One region of the Methylobacterium sp. TK31 genome, then DNA from elsewhere that is predicted to be linked to it. Evidence: riboswitches for the same ligand, from Rfam matches in the RefSeq annotation. Region 1 holds a riboswitch; the other holds the start of a gene.

Region 1 (4,253 bases):
CGCGAGGAGCGGGTGCTGCGCATGCGCTTCGGCATCGGCATGAACACCGACCACACCCTCGAGGAGGTCGGCCAGCAATTCTCGGTGACGCGCGAGCGCATCCGTCAGATCGAGGCGAAGGCCCTGCGCAAGCTCAAGCACCCGAGCCGCTCGCGCAAGCTTCGGAGCTTCCTCGACAACTGAGGTCTTCGAACGCGCCGGTTCGTCCCGGCGCGCCGTTCTTCCGGAAGAGCCGGCTCCTCTCGGGGGCCGGCTCTTTCGTTTCATGATCTTCGACGTCGCCGACACAGGAACGGGGTAGCATCCGACGGTGCGCGGGCGCTGGATACGCCTCCCGGCAACCAGTCGTCGACGGAACAGGGGAGGCGCGTCGCGCCACGTTGGCGTCGGTGTTCGACGCCTGGTCTGCGCGGTTGAAGCGGTCACGCCCGCACGATACTCACGAAACCCGAACGGTCGCCGTTGCCGGACGCCGCTTCTCAACCCACCTTGGCCATATGCTTGATCGAGGCCCGCCCCAGCCTTCTCCCACCGCCGAAGCCGATGGCTCCGAGGCGGCCGATGTCCCATTCGGCGCGCTTCAGGAATGCGTGGCGCTGCGCGACTGGCTGCTGAGCGAGGGCGCGCGGATGCCCAAGGCCGAGGAGCTGCTCTCGGGACTTGCCGAGCGCCTGATCCGGCTGGACGTGCCGGTGGATCGCGCCACCACGGCCATCGACGCCCTGCATTCCGAGTATTCCGGCGTCGGCCGGTTCTGGACCCGGGAGGCGGGATCCTCCGTCCGCCTGTTCCCGCACGGCGAGGCTTCCGACAAGGCCTACCGCGAGAGCCCGTTCTTCCGCGTCCACGAGACCGGCGAGTGGCTGATCCTCGACCTCGCCGAGACGCCGGACGACGCCTTCGCGGTGATCCCTAACCTGAAGGCCGAGGGCTATCGGCACTACATCGTCGCGCCGCTGTTCTTCACCAACGGCACCCGCAACGGCATCTCGTTCGCGACCCGGTCCGAGGTCGGCTTTCGCGGCGAGGACGTGGCGATCCTGCGCTTCATCATGCCGACCCTGGCCGCCGTCGTGGAGATGCGCAGCGTCAACAAGCAGCTCGACCACGTCCTGCGGATCTATGTCGGCGACGAGCCGCACAAGGCGATCCTCGGCGGCTCGATCCGGCGCGGACACGTCCAGCGCATCCGCTCGGCGATCCTGTTCGCCGACATGCGCGACTATACCCGCATCTCCGCCGACATGACGCCGGAGGAGGCGGTCGACCTCCTGAACATCTTCTTCGATTGCCTGGTGCCGGCCATCGAGCGCGAGGGCGGCGAGGTTCTGAAATATCTCGGCGACGGCCTTCTGGCGATCTTCCGCGAGCCCGGCGACGACCTGGGGGGCGCCGCCAAGGGGGCGCTCACGGCCTCGCAGAGCGCCATGGCTGCACTCGCTGAGGCCAATGCGCTCGGGCGCTTCGCCAACCCGGTGGCGGCCGGCATCGCGCTGCATCACGGCGAGGCGGCCTATGGCAACGTGGGCTCGGGCGCGCGCCTCGACTTCACCGTGATCGGGCGCGACGTGAACCTCGCGAGCCGCGTCGCCCGCCTCAACCGGACGCTGGGCGAGCCGATCCTGATGACGAAGCCCTTCGTCGACTTCCTCTGGGACATGCCGGAGCCCCTGGGCGAACACGCCCTCGACGGGTTCTCCCAACCGATGGGCGTCTACCGCCCGGTGCGCCCGCCCGCCGCCTGACGCGCCGGCGCGGCGGAGGCGCAGGCGGGGATTGACCCCGGCGCTCGGACGGCCCACATCAGGGCTGTTCCAGGGAGATCCCCGGCAAGGGGCTGAGAAACCGATGGCTGTCCGTTCGTGGATGGCGGCGCGGAAATCCTTCGAACCTGACCCGGTTCATACCGGCGTAGGGATTGGACCGCGGGTTTCTCCTCAAGCCCGGCACGCTTCACCGCTCGAAGCTGCAGCCCCACCAATCTCGTCGCCCGTTGCGGAGATTGCGTTGGACGTGACCCCGAACTCCTTCCTCAACCTGCGACGCACGCACGGCGATGCGCCCCCGGCCGCCGCCGCTCCGGCGCGCAGCGATGTGGTCGTCGTCGGCGCGGGCCTGATCGGTCTGTCGGCGGCCTGGCGCCTGGCGCAGGCCGGGCGATCCGTGGCCGTGCTGGAGCGCGACACCGTCGGCGCCGGGGCGAGCCTCGCCGCCACCGGCATGCTGGCGCCCGCGGCCGAGCACGAGCCCGGCTCCGACCCGCTGCTGCCCCTGGCGCTGGAGAGCCTGTCGCGCTGGCCGGGCTTCCGCGATGCCCTGCAGGATGCGGCCGGGCTCGACATCGACTACCGGCAGGAGGGCACCCTGGTGCTCGCCATCGGCCGCGACGAGGTCGAGCGCCTGCGCTTCCGCCACGATCTGCAGAAGCGCTCCGGGCTCGACGCGCGCTGGCTGACCAGCGCCGAGGTCCGGGCCCGCGAGCCACGCCTGCGGCCGGCCGTCACCGCCGGCCTGTACTGCCCGCGCGACCACCAGGTCGACCCCAGCCGGGTGATGGCCGCCCTCATGCGCGCCTGCCTCGCCGCCGGAATCGTCATCGTGGAAGGCTGTGCGGCGCGCTCCCTGGATTGGAGCGCTGGCCGGGTCACCGGCGTGAACACGGATCAGGGGCTGACCCGGGCCGACACCGTCGTGCTCGCCTCCGGCGCCTGGAGCGGGGAGGTGGGGCTCCTGCCCGACCATCTCGCCCTTCCGGTTCGTCCCCTGCGCGGCCAGTCCCTGGCCCTGCGGACCACCGCCCGCACCGGCACGCTCGCGCATATGGTCTGGACCGAGCAGGTCCACATGGCGCCCAAGAGCGACGGCCATCTCGTCGTCGGGGCCACAGTGGAGGATTGCGGCTTCGTGCCCGGCGTCACGGCCGGCGGCCTCTACGCCTTGCTGGAGGGCGCCCGCCGCGTCCTGCCCGGCATCGAGGAGATGGCGGTCGAGGCGGTCTGGAGCGGCTTCCGGCCGACCTCGGACGACGATGCGCCGATCATCGACACGCTGGCGCCCGGCCTCGTCGTCGCCACGGGTCACCACCGCAACGGCTACCTGCTGGCCCCCGCCACCGCCGATGCGGTCGCGGCCCTGGTCGTCGAAGGGGCGTTGCCGGACTTCGCCCGGGATTTCGGTCGCGCTCGCTTCGCGCCGGCGCCGCAGAGGGCCATCGCATGAGGCTCACGGTGAACGGCGAAGCCCGCGAGAGCGCGGCCGCCGATCTCGACGCCCTGTTCCGGGAAGAAGCCGAGGAGACCGGCATCGACAGCCCGCAGGGCATCGCCATCGCGCTGAACGGCGCCGTGATCCGTCGCCGCGACTGGGCGGCCACCGTCCTCGCCGACGGCGACCGCGTCGAGATCGTCCGCGCCATGCAGGGAGGCTAGACATGACCGAGATCGCGAACGACACCGATACGCTGACGATCGGGGGCGTGAGCCTGGGCTCGCGCCTGTTCATCGGCACCGCCGGCTACCCGACCCAGAGCATCCTGTTCGACGCGGTGGCGGCCTCCGGCGCAGAGGTGGTGACGGCCTCGATCCGCCGGGTCTCGCTGCAGGGGCACGGCTCCGACACCCTGCGCCGTCTGAAGGGCCACCGCTTCCTGCCCAACACGGCCGGCTGCGAGACCGCGCGCGACGCCATCATGACCGCCGAGCTCGCCCGTGAAGCCCTCGATACGAACTGGATCAAGGTCGAGGTCATCGGCGACCGGGAAACCCTCTATCCCGACGTGGCCGAGCTGCTGGAGGCGTGCCGCCACCTCGTCGACGACGGCTTCACCGTTCTGCCCTATTGCAACGACGATCCCGTCGTCTGCCAGCGCCTCGCCGATCTCGGCTGCGCCGCCGTGATGCCGATGGGTTCGCTGATCGGCTCCGGCATGGGCGTGGCCAACCCGGCGAACCTTGAGCTGATCTGCCGGCGCTCGCCCGTGCCGGTGATCGTCGATGCCGGCATCGGCACCGCCTCCGACGCGGTCATCGCCATGGAACTCGGCGCCGCCGGCTGTCTCCTCAACACCGCGGTCGCCAAGGCCGACGATCCGGTGCGGATGGCCCGCGCCATGCGCAACGCCGTCCAGGCGGGCCGCGACGCCTACCTCGCCGGGCGCATTCCGAAGCGGGGCCGGGCCGAGCCGTCGAGCCCGCAACTCGGTCTCGTGGGCTCGTGAGCCGGGGGACGGTCGGCGCGACCGCTCTCGGCGGCTC
Region 2 (4,253 bases), 1.7 Mb from region 1:
GGCCCGGCGATGAGCTTCGCCTTCCTGCTCGTGCTGGCGTTCCTCTATGCCCTGTCGAGTGCGGGGGCGGAGCCCCTGCGGGCGGTGCTCGCCGTCTCGGTGCTGTTCCAGGGCACGGCCCTGGTGCTCGGGCTGATGCCGGTCCCGGGCCTCGACGGCTACGACATCTTCCGGCCCTGGCTGTCCGCGAACGCCACCGCCCTCTGGACCTGGACGGACCGCATGGCCCGGCATTCCGGTCTGGTGCTGCTCGGCCTGTTCCTGGTCTCGTCGGCCTTCACCCGTCCCCTGTTTCGGGTGAGCCTGTTGCTGACCGGGGCGTTCGGCATCGATCTGGCGGATGTCATCGCGGGATTCGGCCTCGTCCGCCTCTGGTGAGCGGGACGTCGCGGGAAGCGCACGGGGCGGGATGTGCGCGATGACGCGCCGGTCTGTTCGCCCCGCCAGGAGGGGGGCGGCCCGAAGGCGGGGCGACGCGGCCGCGGCATCGGGGCATCGTGGGGCCCTCGCGGGCTTTCGTGCTAGGTGCCCTGGCCTCCGGACCCGACCGATCCGGCGCGCCCGGTGGAGAGACCCTGTCATGGCCCTCAAGACGACGTTCCTGGTGCAGACCTTCGTGCTCAAGCGCAAACGGCTCTCGCCGGGCGACCGCGAGGTGGCGGTAACGGAGAGCGGCGCCTTGAAGAAGGCCGAAGCCATGGCGGCGCGCTTCCCCGGCACGGCGGCGATCAAGGTCGTGGCCGACGACGAGACCGGCGAACTGGAGAGCGCGACCATTCTCGGCAGCTTCGGCGAGGTGCCGGACGATTTCGCCGAGAGCCTGCAGGGGTCCTGAGGCGGACCGGCCGCCGGCCTCCACGCGCCTGACGGCCCGAAACGCGAAAGGGCCCCGCCTCGCGGCGGAGCCCTTCGATCCTGCGGTCACCCGTGGCCGCTACGGGCAGGCGTGACGCTGGCCGTCATTGCCGAGATAGGTGCCGGTGGGGCGGTCGTAGGAGCGGAAGCGCTGGACGCAGTAGGCCACGTCCTCGCCGCTGGTCGCGACCTCCGGGCCGGCCTCGTAGCCCGTCGCGGCATAGCCGCCGCCGTAGGGCGCGTAGCCGCCGTAATAGGCCGGTGCGTAGCCGCCGGCGTAGTAGTCGTCGCCGTAATAGCCGCCATAGGCGCTGCCGAGGCCGTAGCCGATGCCGGCGCCCGCGAGACCCAGGCCGAGCCCGAGGCCGAGACCGCCATAGCCGCGGCGATAGCCGTAGCCGCGCCCGGCATAGGCGCCGCCGCGGTTGAACCCGCCGCGATCGCCCCGGAAGCCGTTGCCGGCGGCGAGGCCCGCTCCGGCACCGACGGCACCGGCGCCCACGCCGATGGCTCCGCCGCGGTTGAACCCGCCCCGGTTGAAGCCACCCTGGGCGAGGCCGCCGCGGAAGCCGCCGCCGCCGAAGTTGCCACCACGGAAACCGCCACCCTGGGCGAGACCGCCGCGGAAGCCACCGCCGCCGAAATTGCCGCCACGGAACCCGCCGCCACCCAGGCCGCCGCCGTGGAAGCCGCCGCCACCGCCGCGGAAGCCGCCGCCGCCACCCGGACGCGCGTCGGCGGAAGCGGGAATCATCGCGAGGGCACCGACCAGGGCGGCCGATGCCAGAAATATGCGTTTCATGGGAGAACCTGTCGTTCGCGTGTCGATCCCGAGGATCGAACTTCTGGTGAACAAACGCGGGGCCTGACGACAAAGTTCGTTTCACACCCCCTTCCGCGTCGCTTTGCCGATCCGGCGATTGACAAACCGGCCGCCGACCATGAATCTGGAAGCATTCCGAGGGGGGCTCCGAGTACGGGAGCTGAGATTGGGCGCGTCGCCCTGACCCTTGAACCTGATCCGGTTCGTACCGGCGGAGGGACGGGAATCTCGAAAGACGGCGCGAATCCCCAGGCGCCATCCCATCCGGCACCGTCGCATCCGAACCGGATCGTCTCCCACGCCAGGAGCGAACCCGATGAATGCACCCGTTCTCCCGAAGGATCTGCCGCAGGGCCAGCCCCAGGCGGTGACCACCGGCCCGATCATGGGCTCGCGCAAGGTCTACGCGCCCGTGGCCGGACACGACGACATCCGGGTGCCGTTCCGCGAAATCACGCTCAGCGATCCGAAGGAGGCCCCGGTGCGGGTCTACGATCCGTCGGGCCCCTACACGGAGACGGATGCCAGGATCGACCTCCATGCCGGCCTGCCGCTGGTGCGCGAGCCCTGGATCGCCCGGCGCGGCTACGCCACGGTGACGCCGCGTGCGGTCAAGCCCGAGGACAACGGGTTCGTGCCCGAGGACAAGCTCGTGGCCCCGTGTCCGGCCACCCGGGAGATCCGCAAGGCCGGCCCGGGCCAGATGGTGACGCAGTACGAGTTCGCCCGCGCCGGGATCATCACCGAGGAGATGATCTACGTCGCCAACCGGGAGAACCTCGCCCGCCAGACGATGCTGGAGGGCGCGCAGGCCGCACTCGCCGACGGCAACAGCTTCGGCGCCTCCCTGCCGGCCTTCATCACGCCGGAATTCGTCCGTGACGAGGTGGCCCGGGGCCGGGCCATCATCCCGGCCAACATCAACCACCCCGAGGTGGAGCCGATGGCGATCGGCCGCAACTTCCTGGTGAAGATCAACGCCAATATCGGCAATTCCGCCGTGACGTCCTCGGCCGCCGAGGAGGTCGAGAAGCTGGTCTGGGCGACCCGCTGGGGCGCCGACACGGTGATGGACCTCTCGACGGGCCGCAACATCCACAACATCCGCTCGTGGATCGTGCGCAACTCGCCGGTTCCGATCGGCACGGTTCCGATCTACCAGGCCCTGGAGAAGGTCGGCGGCGATCCGCTGAAGCTCGACTGGGAGGTCTTCAAGGACACCCTGATCGAGCAGGCCGAGCAGGGCATCGACTACTTCACAATCCATGCGGGCGTGCGCCTCGCCCACGTGCCGCTCACCGCGCGCCGGGTCACCGGCATCGTCTCCCGCGGCGGCTCGATCATGGCGCGCTGGTGCCTCGCCGGTCACCGGGAGTCGTTCCTCTACGAGCGCTTCGACGAGATCTGCGACATCATGCGGGCCTACGACGTCTCGTTCTCGCTGGGCGACGGCCTGCGCCCCGGCTCCATCGCGGATGCCAACGACGCGGCGCAGTTCGCCGAGCTGGAGACCCTGGGCGAATTGACCAAGATCGCCTGGGACAAGGGCTGCCAGACGATGATCGAGGGCCCCGGCCACGTGCCGATGCACAAGATCAAGGTGAACATGGAGAAGCAGCTCGTGGAGTGCGGCGAGGCGCCGTTCTACACCCTCGGCCCGCTGACCACCGACATCGCTCCCGGCTACGACCACATCACCTCCGGCATCGGCGCCGCGATGATCGGCTGGTTCGGCTGCGCCATGCTCTGCTACGTCACCCCGAAGGAGCATCTCGGCCTGCCCAACCGCGACGACGTCAAGGAAGGCGTGATCACCTACAAGATCGCCGCCCATGCCGCCGACCTCGCCAAGGGCCATCCGGCGGCGCAGCTGCGCGACGACGCCCTGTCGCGGGCCCGGTTCGACTTCCGCTGGGAGGATCAGTTCAACCTCTCCCTCGACCCCGATACGGCCCGCGCCTACCACGACGAGACCCTGCCGAAGGACGCCCACAAGGTCGCGCATTTCTGCTCGATGTGCGGCCCGAAGTTCTGCTCGATGAAGATCACGCAGGACCTGCGCGCCGAGGTGCTGGCGATGGAGGCGGCCGGGCAGGTGCTCGGAGAGGCGACGCCGATGAGCGCGGCCGAGCGCGAGGCCGGCATGGCGGCGAAATCGGCCGAGTTCCAGGCCGAGGGCGGCAAGCTCTACGTCGACGCGGCGGAGTAGCAGCGTCGCAGAGCCATGACCCGGACGGCGAGGCGCCGGGTCATGGCCTTTCACGCGAACAGCCCGTGCACGAACCAGCGCGCGGGCGTCTCCATCGTGGGAAAGCCCTCCCGGTAGAGCCAGAGGCGGCGGCCGGCCTCGTCCTCCACCACGTAGTAGTCCCGCAGCGGCCCCGGCGCCCGCCACCACTCGTCGGCGATGCGTTCGGGTCCGTCCGCATGGGCGACGCGGTGCAGGCGCCGGCGCCAGCGGAAGCGGTGCGGCGGACCGTCGGGCGCGAGCGCGATGACGTCCTCGGCGGCCTCGCCCCGGCTGAGCAGCACCAGCGGTCGCGGCGGCCGGGGCGCCGGATCGGTCCGCCCCCCC

What was found. Region 1 has a riboswitch for thiamine pyrophosphate ahead of thiO (glycine oxidase ThiO). Riboswitches for the same ligand answer to the same signal wherever they lie in the genome.
Region 2: another riboswitch for thiamine pyrophosphate. It lies ahead of thiC (phosphomethylpyrimidine synthase ThiC); the one in region 1 lies ahead of thiO (glycine oxidase ThiO).

The regions. Positions count from the first base shown of each region.
Region 1 covers NZ_CM143964.1:3,202,635-3,206,887, reverse strand. Annotated here, with positions in the region: gene rpoD (RNA polymerase sigma factor RpoD) at 1-183, shown strand, start outside; gene ACXJY8_RS14885 (adenylate/guanylate cyclase domain-containing protein) at 498-1,745, shown strand; TPP riboswitch at 1,808-1,936, shown strand; gene thiO (glycine oxidase ThiO) at 2,014-3,219, shown strand; gene thiS (sulfur carrier protein ThiS) at 3,216-3,428, shown strand; gene ACXJY8_RS14870 (thiazole synthase) at 3,431-4,216, shown strand.
Region 2 covers NZ_CM143964.1:4,932,607-4,936,859, forward strand. Annotated here, with positions in the region: gene ACXJY8_RS23090 (zinc metalloprotease) at 1-378, shown strand, start outside; gene ACXJY8_RS23095 (hypothetical protein) at 581-835, shown strand; gene ACXJY8_RS23100 (BA14K family protein) at 935-1,657, opposite strand; TPP riboswitch at 1,807-1,915, shown strand; gene thiC (phosphomethylpyrimidine synthase ThiC) at 1,995-3,887, shown strand; gene ACXJY8_RS23110 (Y-family DNA polymerase) at 3,938-4,253, opposite strand, start outside.